One region of the Gordonia insulae genome, then DNA from elsewhere that is predicted to be linked to it. Evidence: riboswitches for the same ligand, from Rfam matches in the RefSeq annotation. Region 1 holds a riboswitch; the other holds the start of a gene.

Region 1 (7,797 bases):
CGACCACGGGGACGCCGGTCGCGGAGGCCTCCAGATAGACGATGCCGAGGCCCTCGACGTCCAGCCCGCGGCCGCGGGTGCGTGCCGGCATGGCGAAGACGTCGGCGATGGCATGATGGGCGGGCAGTTCCGCGGAGGGCACCGACCCGGTGAACACCACGTGTTCGGACATGCCGGTGTCCGCGGCGATCCGGTGCAGCGTCTCCGCGTACGGACCGCCGCCGACGATGACGAGGACCACGTCGCCGATCTCCCGGCGGATCAACGGCAACGCCCGGATCAGCACGTCCTGCCCCTTACGCGGGACCAGTCGCGACAGACACAGCACCGTCGGCCGGTCGCCGAGTCCGAGTCGTTCCCGAATCCGTTGCCGGGCCTGCGGATCCGGCGCGAATCGGGCCGTGTCCACGCCCGGCGGCAGATACTCCAGGGCCGCCTCGGCGCCGAACGCCGCGGCGAAACGACCCCGCGTGTACCGGCTGACGAAGGTGACCACGTCGACGTGGCGACCGATGTAGGTCAGCACCTGACGGGCCAGCGGCACCATCGACCAGCCGACCTCGTGCCCGTGCGTGCTCGCGATCACCCGCCGGGCGCCGGCCCGGCGCATCGCAGGTGCGAGTACCGCGAGCGGGGCTGCGGCGCCGAACCACACGGCCGAGATGTCGTGGGCCCGAATGATCTTCGCGGCACGGCGGGCGACCAACGGGGTCGGCAGCATCAACGTCGTCGGATGCCGGACCACGGTGTACGGCACCCGGGCGTCGAACTCCTCGTGGCCCTTCCAGCGCGGGGCGTAGACCACCACGTCCTCCGGCGGCAGCAGGTCGACGAGGTTCTGCAGATACGACTGAATGCCTCCCGGCCGCGGTGGGAAGTCGTTGGTGATCAACAGAGTTCGTTCCATCAGCGCACCTGGTCGGTCAGCCAGCGCCGCCAGCCGGCGACCAGCTCGGCCCGGGGCACACCCAGGGCGTCCTTGATCGCGGCATCCTGCCGTCGGGGATCGTCGGTCCCCGCCACCCCGGTGTAGAGCTTCTTGAGATCGTCCTCACCGTAGCGGTCCGCGACGTACGCCGCGACCGACCATGCGGATTGATAGGCAACCATCGATCGGTCGGCGTCCACGGCGAAGTCGCCGTCGGCCGGCAGTCCGGTCGGCAGCTCGCCGGCGCGGATCTGCATGGCCAGATCTGGTGCGGCGTCCTCGAATCGGGTGTATGTGCCCTTGCGGCCCACGTACTCCGGGACACCCTCGGTGATCCAGAGCGGCGCGCCGGGCGCGGTGACGACCCGCGCCGCGACATGGGTCAGTTCGTGACGCAGCACCACCCCGAGCGCCGGCTCCGGGAGCTCACCGGCGCTGGGAGTGAGGATCACCCGCTGCCCGATCGCGGTCCGGTCGTCGGTGTCGACGCGGCTGTAGACCGTGGCGGCGGCCGCACCGGTGATGTCGGTCGCCGAGCTCTGTGCGAGACCCCGGAATTCGGCCGGCGTGTCCGTGGCGACCACCACCGCACGACGCGGCCAGTCGGCACCCCAGAACTCGGTCACCGCCGCGATCGAGCCGGGCAGGAGCCGTCGTGCGCGCGCCACCACCGCGGCGGTGTCCGGGTACGACGCGATCACCGATGTACCGCCGGCCGTGGACACGTCGTCGGCGGCGAGACCGGGCAGGTCCCACAGCTGGGTGGGCGCCGGTGTGCCGCCGACCACCGTCGCGTCGCCGACGACCTTCCACGCGTCGCCGTAACGCGCCATCACCAGTTGCCCCGGGACGACGACGTCGGGCTCGTCGATCCCCGGGGTCGCCGCACCGCCGAGCGCATAGTGGAGTTCGACCGGGGCGACCCAGGTGTCCGAACTCCCCTGCGCATCGAGGCGCGCCTGCAGCTGCGTCGGCACCGGTGTCTCGGCCTCCTCGGTGGGCGTGAGTCGATAGCCGAAATCGTCGAGCTCGAGCGCGGTCCCGCGCGGCGGAATCCGTTCGGACGAGGTGGGCGGCGTGCTCGGCGCGGCACCCGACGTCGAGCCGTCGGGCCGGGCCGTCGACGACGGTGACCGCGCTGGTCGTTCATCGGGCATCTCATGCGGGGAGAGATTGGCCATCGACGTCTGCAGGCGTTGCCGGAACTGTGGCGATGCAGCGGCGTCGACAAGTTCGTTCATCCGTGCCCGGTCACCGCCGCGCAGAGCCTTGCCCAGATCGTCGAGGGTGGCCTGCACGCCCGCCGCGCGCTGCTGCTCGTAGACGTTGACCGATGTCGTCGTGGGGGTGCTGCTGCTCGGGTCTGCCGACGTCGACTCCTGCGGACCTCCGCATCCGGCGAGCACCGCGGCGACGACCAGTCCGGAACACACCGCGGCCGACCGGCACATGCGATCCGGACGGATCACCCCGTCGCACCCTTCACGCGGGTGCCATTGCGGACATGTATCAGTACCGGCGCGCCGAGCTGAACGGTCCGGCCTCGTCGAGCGGCACCACCTTCACCGGCACACCGAAGGTGGATGCGTGGATGACGTATCCGTCGCCGACGTACATCCCGACATGGTGGGCGTCCGGGTAGTAGATGATCAGGTCGCCGGGCCGCAGGTTGCCGCGGTCGACCGCTTGGCCGCCGCTGTTCTGCGCCTCGCTGGAGCGCGGCAGGGTCTTGCCGGCCTGGCGGTAGGCCCAGACCATCAGACCCGAACAGTCGAACGAGCTGGGACCGGTCGCCCCCCACACGTACGGATCGCCGATTCGCGTGAGTGCGGCCTGGACGGCGACGAGCGCCGGTGCGGTGCCCTTGGGCACGAAGCGCGGGTCGAAGTCGAACTTGGGTCCGCGCAGGGCGGCGAGCTGCTTGCCGGTCATCGACTGGTAGACGGCCCGGATCTGGATCGCCTGCAACTGCAGGTTGGCCTGCTTCGCCTGGAGCTCGCCGCGCGTCTTCTCCGCGGCGGCGACGGCCGTGGTCGCCTCGGTGGCGGTCTTGTCGGCGGCGGTCTTCGCCGCAAGTGTCTTGCGGCGGGCCTCCTTGAGTCCCTTGAGATCTGTCGCGGCCTGACGTGAGATCAGTTCCAGCCCGGACATCTGGTCGAGCAGCGACTGTGGGGAATCGCTGACCAGGACGGCATAGAGGCGGTTGACGCGGGCGCCCTTGTAACTGGCGCGGACGACGGAGTCGACCCGCTCCTGATAGCCGTCAAGACGTTGCTGCGTGGAGACGAGGGTGCGATCCGCAGTCGACGAGGCCTTCTTCGCGGTCGCCACGATGCGTCGCTGCTTGTCGTATTCAATCTGCGCGTTGTGCATCGCCTCGGTCGACTTCTCGGCGTCGTCGCTCAGCTTCTTGTACTGCACGAGCAGCTGATCCGGCGTCCGGACCGGCACCGCCGTGGCATCGCCGGCGCCTGCCGTCGCGCCCAACTGGCAGAGGGAGACCACGAGCGCCGTCACCGCTGCCACGAGTATCGCGGGAACCGACCGCTTCCGTGCGGCCGACCAACTGGTAACCACGGTTGTCACTTCTCCTCCACCGCTTTCCCCCCGACCACCCGGTTCGGAGATGGACCGTCTGGACCATCATCCCGTTTCCCGGGTGTGTGGTTTGGGCGGATCACGCACATTCGCGTGACCCGCCCAAACTAAGACCTCACATCGTCATCGGCCCGAACGCTCAGTAGCGCCGGATCCCGGTGAGCGACCAGTTGTTGACCTTGTCGCGCTTCACCGGGACACCCGAGGTCGACGCGTGGACGAAGGTGCCGTTGCCCACGTAGAGCCCGGCGTGGCCGCCGCCGTTGAAGATCAGCACGTCGCCCGGCTTGGCCGCTGCGAGCGATGCCACCGGGGTGCCTCCGCCGAGCTGACCGTAGCTGTCGCGCGGGATGGTCTTGCCGGCCTGCTTGTACGAGTAGTAGACGAGACCCGAGCAGTCGAAGGCGTTGGGGCCTGCGGACCCGTAGACGTACGGGGCGCCGATCTTGCTCTCGGCCACGCGCACGGCCTTCTGGGCTGCGGTCGGCTGTGCGCCGAAGATGGCTCCGCCACCCTTGGGCTTGAACTGCTGCGGAATCTGGTTGTCGTTCAGACCCGGCACGGTGAAGGAACCGAGGTTCGGGATCTGGACGTTGGCGCCGGGCGACTTCGCGGCCGGGGTGGCCTTCGCGGCGGGTGCCTTGGGTTCCTGGAACTGCTGGGGGATCTGTTTCGTATCGACCCCAGGAAGCTCGAATGTGCCGACGTTGGGCACGTGCACCGGCGCGGCGAGTGCCGGTCCGGCGACAGCGGCGAACGAGCCGACGGTGATCGACCCGGCCACGACCGCACGCTTGGCGACCTTGCTGCCGCGGTTGGGCTGTTCCAAACGATGTTTGGCCACGAAGCGACTTCTCCTTGCTCTCCCTCGACCGCCTACCGAGTTAGCTGTCGGGTTCGGGCCGGAAGAATGGCCCTACGCGTAGGTCCACACGACGCGTGAACGTCGGCGGGCATGCGCGATTCACCCCGATTCGGATCGCTCCGAAAACTGGTGGTTCCCCGGTTCGCCCAGAAGGCGATTGAGCGGTGACCTATCCAGACCACTCCTGTTGGAGCGGGACGCTCTGCAAAGGTCTCGGAAAGGTTACGAAATCTGATGCGGGTCTGTCCACCGAGCGTTGAGGCAACGAATTTCCAGGTCAGGTCACCCGGCCCGCAGAATTCGCAGATTGCGGCCGGAAACTACGCCCTGAGCTGCAGTTTTTCCATTTCTTGCAGATATTGCAGACGCACTGGAGACCATCGCAGCGGCGACGAACACATCGATCGCGGCGTCGATCTCGGCGTCCCCTGAACGGGTGGTTTTCGTAACCTTTCCTCCACCTTCGGAGGTCGGGTTTTCGCAGTTGGGGGCGTCGAACAGTACCTGCATCATGCATCCGTCACAGGCGGCCGGGCGACCCGGGCAGGACTGGCAGTCGATGTACATCTGTGATCTCCATCTCACTTGCGTGCTGGTGGTATGTCGCCGGGCCGAATCACGGGCTTTCGGCTCAGTGCGTCACATGCAAGGGAGACTAGGGAGGGGCACCGACAGTCACGCGTCTCCGCGATCCCGAACCCAGCTTTCCCGCCTGTCACACCAGAATCTGTCGTTACATCGAACTAATGTTCGGTCCGTGGGGTTCACAGCACAATCGGTCGGCGGTCAACTGACCTTCGCCGACCTCGAGAACGGCGGCGACGACTACACGGACCGCTCGCTGTTCGACACGACCCTGGTCGTCGTCGACCTCGAGACCACGGGCGGCAGCCCGACGGAGGATCGCATCACCGAGATCGGGGCGGTGAAGATCCGCGGCGGAGAGGTGATCGGCGAGTTCGCCACCCTGGTCGATCCGGGCCGGCTCATCCCGCCCCAGATCGTCACGCTCACCGGCATCACCGAGGCGATGGTCAGCGACGCTCCGACCATCGCGCAGGTGCTGCCGTCGTTCGTGGAGTTCGCCCGGGGTGCCATCCTGGTGGCCCACAACGCGCGGTTCGACATGGGCTTCCTCCGCCAGAACGCGGCCCGGCTCGACATCGACTGGCCGTTCAACGCGAGTCTCTGCACGGTCACCATGGCCCGGCGCATCCTCACCCGCGACGAGGCACCGACGGTCCGGTTGTCGGCGCTGGCCGACCTGTTCGACGTCTCCGTACGGCCCACCCACCGTGCCCTCGACGACGCCCGCGCAACCGTGGAGGTCTTCCACCGGCTGCTCGAGCGGGTCGGCAACCAGGGAGTCGGGACCTATCGGGAGCTCACCGCCTACCTACCCCGGTCGAACCCGCGACTGCGGGCCAAACGCACCCTGGCCCGCGACCTCCCGGCGCGCCCCGGTGTCTACCTGTTCCGCGGACCGTCCGACGAGGTCCTCTATGTCGGCACCGCCGTCGACCTCCGCCGTCGGGTGCTCTCCTACTTCACCGGCAGCGATCCCCGACGACGGATCGGCGAGATGGTGAACCTGGCCACCCGCGTCGATCACGTCGAGTGTGCCCACGCGCTCGAGGCGGGCGTCCGCGAACTGCGCCTGCTTGCCGCCCACGCGCCCGCCTACAACCGCCGATCGACCCAGCCCCACCGCGGCTGGTGGATCGTGCTCACCGGCGAACGCTTTCCGCGGTTGAAGGTCTCCCGCACGCCGACCGAGGACGCCCTCGGTCCCATCGGCAACCGGACGACCGCCGCGACCATCGCCGACCTCATCGGTCAGGCGGCCGGATTACGCAGCTGTACAACACGATTGGGTTCGGCGTCGCATCACTGGTGTCGATCGGAGTCGGTGGGTGGGCCGCAGATCGGCGGGTGCAATGCCGCATCGGACCTCCCGCAGACCCTCCCGGACTATCTGCCCCGGGTCACCGCGGTCCGCGACCTGCTCTCCGGTGACTCCGACGACGTGCTCACCGTGCTCACCGACCGGCTGATCCGACTGTCCGACGCCCAGATGTTCGAGAGCGCGGCACGACACCGGGATCGGATGTCGGCGACCATCGACGCCCTCGCGCGCTGCCAGCGACTCGCCGCCCTGTGCCGCATCGCGGAACTGGTGGTGGCCCGGCCCGATCAGGACCGCGGGTGGGAACTGGCGGTGATCCGGCACGGACGGCTGGCCAGCGCGGGGGTGGCGCGCCGCGGGGTGGCGCCGATGCCGGTGGCCGCCACCCTCGTCGCCGCAGCGGAGACGGTGGTGGCCGACGACGGGCCGCTGCTCGGCGCGGCGCCGGAGGAGGCGGGCCTGCTGTATCGCTGGGTCACCGAGCCGGGGGCACGCATCGTCTCGGCCTCCGAACCGTTCGCCCTGCCCGGCGCCTGTGCCGAGCGATGGTCGGCGTGGTCGCAGACCGCGCACGCCGCCCGCACGGCCCCACGGCGTGCCGGTTGACGCCTCCCGACGGCCGACGGCGGCGCGGCGCCCGAACGCACCCCCGAATGCGCCCCGGATCGCGGCCGGGCGCGCACTACTGTGTCAACCATGATCACCGCCATCGTCCTGATCCACGCCGACGTCCACCAGATCCCGGAGACCGCGCAGGCAGTGGCCGACATCCCGGGCGTCTCGGAGGTGTACTCGTGTGCCGGCGACGTCGACCTGATCGCCAAGATCAAGGTCCGCGATCACGAGCAGATCGCGGATGTGGTCACCGGGAAGATCAACCGGCTGCCCGGTGTCTCGCACAGCGCCACCCACATCGCGTTCCGCAGCTACTCCAGTTCGGATGTGGAGGGCGGCTTCTCCATCGGCGAGGAGTGATCCCCGCTCACCGGTGATCGATCAGCGAGCCGCAGCGGCCAGCTCGGTGCTGAGTGCCGCCCACCGGTCCAGCAACCGGGTCGCGTCGCCGTTGTCGACCACCGCCGCCGCGCGTGCCGTCGCCTTGCCCATCGCGTCGGTCAGCTGAGCGCTGCTCATCGCCGACGTCTGCTCGAAAGCGACGATCGCACCCGCGGCATTGAGCAGGACGGCCTCGCGGACGGGCCCGGTGGTGCCCGCGAAGAGGTCGCGGGCGATCGCGGCGTTGACCGTGGCGTCGCCGCCCTGCAGAGCCGCGAGTTCGACCCGGCCGATACCGAGGTCGGTGGGGTCGAGGGTCAATTCGTGGACCTCACCGTCGACCACCTGCCACACCGTCGAGGTGGTGGTGGTGGTCAGTTCGTCGAGGCCGTCGTCGCCGCGCACGACGAGCACCGAATTGCCGCGCTCGGCGAACGCCTGAGCGAGCACCGGCGCCAGGTCGACGAACGCACAGCCGATGAGTCCGCGCTGCGGACGCGCCGG
Region 2 (7,797 bases), 2.2 Mb from region 1:
CCCGTCGTGGGTGGAGGTGACCGAAGGTGAGATCCCGACGACGCTCACCTACCACGGCAACCACCACACGGCCTCGGCTCCGAAGCCCGGGTCCGGGGGACGCAAAGGCGCCCGCGAGACGGCTTCCGAGCTGGCCGCCAAGATGCGACAGCCGTTGGGTCGCAAGGTCGTCGCCGGACTGTGGGGCAACGCGACCATCCGCATCCTGACCGGGTTCCTGACCCTCTACATCGCGTTCTACGCGAAGGCCCAGCAGGACGTGCACTCCGACTGGACACAGCTGGTGCTGTTGGGCGCTGTCGGCGCCGCTGCCGGAGTCGGCAACATGATCGGCAACGGCCTGGGCACCCGGATGGAGCTGAAGAATCCCCCGAAGATCGTGCTGTGGTGCACCGCGGCATGTTTCGTCGTCGCCGCCCTGGCCGCCGTCTTCGGCAACATCGTCGTCGCCACGGTCGCCGCGTTCGTCGCATCGGGAACCAGTGCGATCGGCAAGGTGTGCCTGGACTCGTCCATCCAGGACGATCTGCCGGAGGAGTCCCGGGCATCGGCGTTCGGCCGGTCGGAGACCGTCCTGCAACTGGGCTGGGTGTTCGGCGCCACCCTCGGCGTACTGCTCCCGACCACGCTGTGGATCGGGTTCACCGTCGTCGCGGTGCTGCTCGGCATCGGACTGCTGCAGACGGTGCTGACCACCCGCGGATCGTCGCTGGTCCCCGGCATCGGCGGCGAGCGGCCCGACTATGCCGAGCCGACGGTCGCCATCCGCGTCTCGGGGACGCCCGACACCATCCGGCGCCCGAGTAGCCGGGTCTCCCCCGCCGACGCCCCCACCCGGGCGCACCAGGCCCCGCCGGATGGCCGCCGCGGACCGGCGGCCGACCCCACCCGAAAGATGCCGAGCCACACCGAACACCCAGGACGGCCGTAACCCGTGTATGTGAACAGTGCCGAGAAGAAGACGCTCGCGATCATCGCGGCGGTGATCCTCGCCTTCGTCGTGATCGTCGGTGGCGCCGTCGCGCTGCTGACCAAGGACACCTGGTCAGGTGACGCGGCCGACGACGATCACGCCTATCTCCAGCTCGCGGTCGGCGATCAGCTCGTCCGGGTGGAACCCACCCGCATGTGCGACGTCCTGCTGAAGAACTGCGAACCCGCGAACGTCTCCGACATCACGGTGCAGCGGGTGCCGGTACCGGTCGGTGAGTCGGTGATGTTGTCGGTGTCCGAGGACATCGCGAAGTGGCCGTGGAACCTGGTCATCCAGTACCTGACACCGCAGGGACTCGACGGCACGTCGGTGCCGATGCGGTCGAACTCCACCTACACCACGGTGCTGCATTCGACACGCGATCGCATCCTGGTCAACATCGAGGTCCAGGTGCCCTCGGCCATCTCCGATGCCGCCAACAACAACGTGATCGCCCGCGGCTACCTGGCCGCCGACACCACCCCCGACGACCTCGAGGTGCCCAACCCGGATCTGCGCTGACGCGTTCGGAGTCGGGTTCGTGGCCCTGGTTAGTGCTCGAGTTCGCGGGTGACCGCGCGCACGACCTCGGAGATCCGCTGCGACGTCTTGCGGTCGGGATACCGTCCCTTGCGCAGTTCCGGTTGCACCGCGCCCTCGAGCAGGGTGATCAGATCGGCGACCATGCCGTGCAGTTCGTCCGGCGTGTGCCGCTTGACCTCTTTACGGGCCGCCTCGCGTGCGGCCTCGCGGGTGTTTTTGGCCACGCTGGGCGCGGGCTCCAGAACGGTGACGGTCAGCGCCTGAGGTCCTCTGCGGCCCGCGGCCATGCCGAACTCGACCCGTTGCCCCGGCTTCAGCGCGGCAACGCCCTCGGGAAGCGCGGATGACCGGACGTAGACGTCCTCACCGCTGTCCTGCGCGAGGAAGCCGAAGCCCTTGTCCGCGTCGTACCACTTCACCTTGCCGGTCGGCACTGTGCTCACCCTCATCTGTACGTCGGAGTTCCATGACAAAAGCGCCCCACATCTGACTCAAAGCTGGCCTCGCGGATGCGAGGCCCGGCTCCAATCAGATGAGCAGAGGCGCCAATGACCCTTGAGTCTAGCCAACGTGACTCCGAACGGACACGTGGATTACCTCACCGCGGCCCGGTGCGCACCCGCCGCGGCCGCCGTACCACGAGAGTGTGATCTACCGTGGAAGACATGAAGAGCCAATCGTCCCCGCGTCTGTTGCAGGCGGCCGGGGTCGTGTTCGCGATCGGCCTCGCCGCGATCGTGGCGTTGTTCGTGACCCCGATGGTCACCGACGGGGGCACCGCGCCCACCTTCGTGTACGTGCTGACGATGTGCGCACCCCTCGGGTTCGTCCTCGGCCTCGTCTTCGCGCTGCGCTCGGGACGGCGGGCCAGATGAGCCTCGATTCCGCTCTGCCCGTCGCCGACGACCTCGCGCCGGCGACCGATTCCGCGGTGCTCAAGCGCGCCTACAGCTGCTTCCCGTCCGGTGTCGTCGCGGTCGCCTGTCGCATCGACGGCCCCGACGGCACCTCCGCGTTGGTCGGGATGGCGGCCAGCGCGTTCACCACCGTCTCCCTCGATCCGCCGCTGGTGTCGCTGTGTGTCCAGAACACGTCGACGACCTGGCCCCGACTGCGCTCGGCGCCGGCGATCGGCGTGAGTGTGTTCTCCCGCGATCAGTCCGACCTGTGCCGCCAACTGGCCGGCCCCAGCGATGCCAGGTTCACCGGCATCACCCCGTCGGGCACCGACGACGGTTCCGTGTTCATCCCCGATGCGGCCGCCGCCCTGTCGTGCTCGTTGCACAACGAGATCCCGGCCGGCGACCACACGCTCGTGCTCCTGCGGATAGAGGCGCTGCGCTGCGATCCCGGCGTCGAGCCACTCGTGTTCCACGCCAGCACCTTTCGTTCACTGGAAGCGCTGAGGGAACGCTCATGACCCTCGTTTCACTCGGCCTCCCGTCCACCCCGTCGTCGGATCCGGTGGCGGTCGCCGATGCGCCGACGACCGGCCCGCTGCGGGATCGGTTCGGTCGGGTCGTCAGCGACCTGCGCGTGTCGGTGACCGACCGGTGCAATCTGCGGTGTACGTACTGCATGCCCGCCGAGGGACTCGACTGGCTGCCCGCCGACGATGTGCTGACTACGCCCGAACTGATCCGCGTACTCACCGTCGCGGTCCGTGACCTGGGCATTCGCGCCATCCGATTCACCGGTGGCGAACCGTTGCTGCGCCGCGACCTGGAGGATCTGATCGGCGCGGTGTCGAGCCTGCCGGAGGCACCCGAGATCGCGATGACGACCAACGGCCTCGGCCTGACCCGCCGGATCGACGGCCTCGTCGCCGCCGGGTTGCACCGCGTCAACGTGTCGCTGGACACCGTCAATCCCGCCCGGTTCGCCGAGATCACCCGCCGCGACCGCCTGCACGACGTGCTCGACGGCCTCGCGGCGGCGCGTCGCAGCGACCTGCGGTCTGTGAAGGTGAACGCGGTGCTGGCCGGGCACGACGACCTCGACCGACTGCCCGATCTCCTCGCCTTCTGCCTCGAGCAGGGCTACCAGCTGCGCATCATCGAACAGATGCCGCTGGACGCCGATCATCGGTGGGACCGTTCGACGATGGTCACCGCAGACGAGATCCTCGCCGCGCTGCGGACGCGCTTCACCCTGCTGCCCGACCCACGGCCACGCGGAAGCGCTCCCGCGGCGACCTGGCTGGTCGACGGCCATGATCTCGACGGCGACCCGGCCCGGGTCGGGGTGATCGCATCGGTCACCCGACCGTTCTGCGGTGACTGTGACCGCACCAGGCTGACCGCCGACGGCGCCCTGCGCAATTGCCTGTTCGCCCGATCCGAGACCGATCTCCGCGCCCTGCTGCGCGGTGGCCTCGACGACGATCGCCTCGACGCCGCCATCGCCGATCTCTGGCGCGGCAACGCGTGGGTCAAGGCAGCGGGTCATGGTGTGAACGGTCCGGAGTTCCATCAACCCGACCGGCCGATGTCGGCCATCGGGGGCTGACACCCGATGCAGATCACCATCCGGTACTTCGCTGCCGCACGCGCCGCGGCAGGCACGGAATCGACGGTCGTCGACGTCGACGACGACGCGACCCTGGGGCAACTCGAGACGACGCTCGCCGGCACCAACCCGGACCTCGAGCGCGTGCTGGCACGGTCGTCGTATCTGCGGGACTCGATCGCCGTCTGCGATCGGGCCGTCCGATTGGGCCCGTGCAAGACCCTGGACGTGTTGCCCCCGTTTGCCGGTGGCTGACGCCACATCGCGCGTGTGAGCTTCCTCACATAACGGGACGATAACGAGATGGACACAAGTCGACTATCGCCCCGTGAGCAGGGATGACTCCGAATCTGGGTCGAAAGACCCATTCTGGTCCCGAAAATCGGCTTGCCAACAACGTGATTCGCGCACGCAGACGTCGTACTGTGACTGAACGACGCCCTCGGGGGTCACAAGCAAGTAACCAAATGCATAACGTCCCGTCGGCCGCGCCGAACCTCGCTCCGCTACGGGACGCACCTGAAACATCTAGGAGCGAGGACGGGGGACCCACCCTCCGTACAGAGACCGGGCATCGGATCACTGCGACACCGATTCGATGTCCTTGGGGTTAAGTCCCGGCGTGATTCACGTCAGGCCGAGACCGGGCACCTCTCGCCCGAACCCGACAGCTGACTTCGTAGGCGCGTGGAGAGAGGAACACCACCATGTCCGGACGTCATCGCAAACCGACGACAGCCACGACCACCAAGACCCTCGCCAAGGTCGCTCTCACCGGAGCCGTCCTGGGCGGCGGAGCTGCGATGCTGGGCACCGGTTCGGCCAACGCCGCCACCGACGCCGAGTGGAACCAGGTCGCCCAGTGCGAGTCGGGCGGCAACTGGGCCATCAACACCGGCAACGGCTACCAGGGCGGCCTGCAGTTCAGCCCGAGCACGTGGGCCGGACACGGCGGCACCGAGTTCGCCCCGAGCGCCGACCAGGCCTCGAAGCAGGAGCAGATCGTCGTCGCCGAGCGTGTCCTGGGCAGCCAGGGCAAGGGTGCATGGCCGGTGTGCGGCACGGGCCTGTCGGCCTCGACCCCGCGCAGCGCTCCCGAGCAGGCTCCGAAGCTGCAGCTCCCGCAGCTGCCCGCACCGTTCAACTGGGGCGCGACCCCGGAAGCCAAGAGCACCGGTGACGTGAAGAAGCAGCTCGACACCGCGGTGGACAAGGCGCACGAGAACGGCAAGATCTCGCCCGAGGTCAAGAACCTCTGGGAGATGGCTGCCAAGAGCGGTTACGAACTCACCCCGGATCAGATCAACCTGTTCAACCAGAACAAGGACAAGCTGCCGACTCCCTGAGTCGCAGCAGTCACCGTCGAGGTGACGCCGGCCGGTCACGGCCGGCGGACCGACGGGGAATATGGCTGATGGCCCCAGTTCGAAGGGTCCCGCACGATGTCAATCCGTGCGGGGCCCTTTTCCATTCTCCGAACGGTCCCGCGACGTCCTCCCGGGACGGCCTCCCGGGACGTTCACCCGTGACGTTCAGTCGCGGCGGGTGAGCACGTGGCGTTCGCGCAGTGGCAACGCCACCCACATGACCAGGAACACGATCAGCGCGGCGACGGCGGCCGCGATGGCTGCCCAGCCGCCGAACACGATGTCGAAGATCACGGTGACGACCCCGGTCAATGCGACGCCGAGCAGCCCGATGCCGATCAGCGTGAGCAGGTGAGCCCGATTCACCAGCCGGTCGACGGCGTGACGTCGGAACAGCATCCGATGCAGCGCCACCGGGGAGATCAGCGTGATGGTGGACAGCACGGCGAACACCAGGCTGATCACGAAGATGTGCTGCTGACGCGGGGTGAGCTCCTCGAAGCCCTCCTGGAACGGGATGGTCAGCATCAGACCGGTGAGGATCTGCCCGCCGGTCTGGACCACCCGCAGTTCCTGCAGGAGGCTGGCCCAGTTCCGATCCAGGCGCTCGGCCCGGGTCTCGTGCCGTTCCGGCTCCGCGCTGTCCCCGGGCGGCCCGCTCACGCCGAACCCACCCATTCATCGGTGCCGTCGCCGAAGAACTGATGTTTCCACACCGGTAATTGCGCCTTGACCTCGTCGACGAGTCGCGCGCAGGTCTCGAAGGCGGCCCGTCGATGATCGGCGGCGACGGCCACCACGAACGCCACGTCACCGATGGCCAGATCACCGACGCGGTGCGAGACCGCCACCGCCCGTACGCCGGTGGCCTCGGCGGCTATCGTCTCCACGACCTCGGCCAGCACGGTCGGCGCGGTGGGGTGGGCCGAGTAGACCAGCCGGGTGACGTCGCGTCCGCCATCGTGGTTGCGGACCGCGCCGACGAAGCCGACCACCGCCCCGGCGCTGCCGCCGGCGGCGTCCACGACCGACGCTTCGTGGTCGGCCAGGTCGATCGCCGACTCGGACAACGATGTTCGAACCACCCGCGCGACACGGTCGGGCATCAGTGGTCACCTCCGCGGATCTGGTCGAGTGCGTGGTCGAGGACGCCGTCGAGCACCGACAGCCCGTCGCGTACGCCGCCGGTCGAGCCCGGCAGGTTGATCACCAGGGTCGACGCCGCCACGCCGGCCACACCCCGCGACAGGATCGCCGTCGGCACCTTCGGGAGGCCGGCCGAACGGATTGCGTCGGCGAGGCCGGGGATCTCGACGTCGAGCAGGTCCCGGGTCTCCTCGGGTGTTCGGTCCGTCGGCGAGAGTCCCGTGCCGCCGGTGGTGACGACCAGATCGGCCTCGGCGTAGATGCCTGCCCGCACCGCGTCCCCGACGGGTGTGCCATCGGAGACGACGATCAGCTCCTCCACGACGAAGCCCCGCCCGGTCAGCCAGTCACTGATGATGGGCCCCGTGCGGTCGGTGTACTCACCGCGGCTGGCCCGGGTGGACGCCACGACGACACGGGCGACCCTCGGTCGGTCGGGGGTCGACGGGTCAGTCACGCCGCCACGTCCCCGACTTGCCGCCGGTTTTCTCGAGTAGTCGGATGTCCCCCATCGAGGCGCGGCGATCGACCGCCTTGACCATGTCGTGCAGGGTCAGGCCGGTGACGGCGACCGCGGTCAGCGCTTCCATCTCCACGCCGGTCTGTCCGCTGGTCGCCACAGTCGCGGTGACGTCGATGTGATCGTCGGCGACGGCGAAGTCGATCTCGACCGACGACAGGGCGAGCTGATGGCACAGCGGGATCAGCTCGTCGGTTCGTTTGGCGGCCATGATGCCCGCGATGCGGGCGGTGGCCAGCACATCACCCTTGGGTAGACGGCCGTCGCTGAGCAGGCCGATCACCTCAGCGGTTGTCCGGAAGGTACCGCCGGCCACCGCGCGACGATCGGTGCGGGTCTTGCCGCCGACGTCGACCATCCGAGCCGCGCCGGTCGAGTCGATATGACTCAACCCCGTCTCGGTCGGCCCGTTCGCCTCGGTACCGGACACCGGCAGCGTCAGCGGTTGATGACCGTCTTCGACTGCAGGAACGGCAGGTCGTCGAGCGGCAACGGGAACTCGGTGTCGCCGAACGGCGACAGTGCACCGGACAGTCCGGCGGCGAACTCCGAGACCGCGTGCGCGTGATCGCCGTCATCGGTCTTGGGCCAGCCGTTGTCCACGTACTTCTTCTTCTCAGCCACGCGCTCATTGTGCCATGTGGCCTCGACGGCCGTGCCGGGGAAACCACTCCGGTCGTGCCGCTCAGTAGAATCGACCGAATGACTGCAGATGACCAGGGCGGCAGCCTGGCCGACGA

The links. Region 1 has a riboswitch for cyclic di-AMP ahead of D7316_RS01160 (C40 family peptidase). Riboswitches for the same ligand answer to the same signal wherever they lie in the genome.
Region 2: another riboswitch for cyclic di-AMP. It lies ahead of D7316_RS10805 (transglycosylase family protein); the one in region 1 lies ahead of D7316_RS01160 (C40 family peptidase).

What each region holds. Positions count from the first base shown of each region.
Region 1 covers NZ_CP033972.1:224,195-231,991, reverse strand. The annotation lists gene D7316_RS01175 (glycosyltransferase family 4 protein) at 1-907, opposite strand, end outside; gene D7316_RS01170 (hypothetical protein) at 907-2,397, opposite strand; gene D7316_RS01165 (C40 family peptidase) at 2,438-3,514, opposite strand; gene D7316_RS01160 (C40 family peptidase) at 3,666-4,370, opposite strand; cyclic di-AMP (ydaO/yuaA leader) riboswitch at 4,385-4,565, opposite strand; gene D7316_RS01155 (hypothetical protein) at 4,674-4,904, opposite strand; gene D7316_RS01150 (DEDD exonuclease domain-containing protein) at 5,149-6,903, shown strand; gene D7316_RS01145 (Lrp/AsnC family transcriptional regulator) at 6,994-7,272, shown strand; gene trpD (anthranilate phosphoribosyltransferase) at 7,294-7,797, opposite strand, start outside.
Region 2 covers NZ_CP033972.1:2,383,656-2,391,452, forward strand. The annotation lists gene D7316_RS10770 (MFS transporter) at 1-931, shown strand, start outside; gene D7316_RS10775 (DUF2771 family protein) at 935-1,495, shown strand; gene D7316_RS10780 (cold-shock protein) at 1,525-1,950, opposite strand; gene D7316_RS10785 (hypothetical protein) at 2,182-2,391, shown strand; gene D7316_RS10790 (flavin reductase family protein) at 2,388-2,936, shown strand; gene moaA (GTP 3',8-cyclase MoaA) at 2,933-4,024, shown strand; gene D7316_RS10800 (MoaD/ThiS family protein) at 4,031-4,279, shown strand; cyclic di-AMP (ydaO/yuaA leader) riboswitch at 4,531-4,726, shown strand; gene D7316_RS10805 (transglycosylase family protein) at 4,732-5,370, shown strand; gene D7316_RS10810 (DUF6328 family protein) at 5,557-6,054, opposite strand; gene D7316_RS10815 (molybdenum cofactor biosynthesis protein MoaE) at 6,051-6,497, opposite strand; gene D7316_RS10820 (MogA/MoaB family molybdenum cofactor biosynthesis protein) at 6,497-6,994, opposite strand; gene moaC (cyclic pyranopterin monophosphate synthase MoaC) at 6,987-7,493, opposite strand; gene D7316_RS10830 (hypothetical protein) at 7,496-7,681, opposite strand; gene D7316_RS10835 (helicase-associated domain-containing protein) at 7,760-7,797, shown strand, end outside.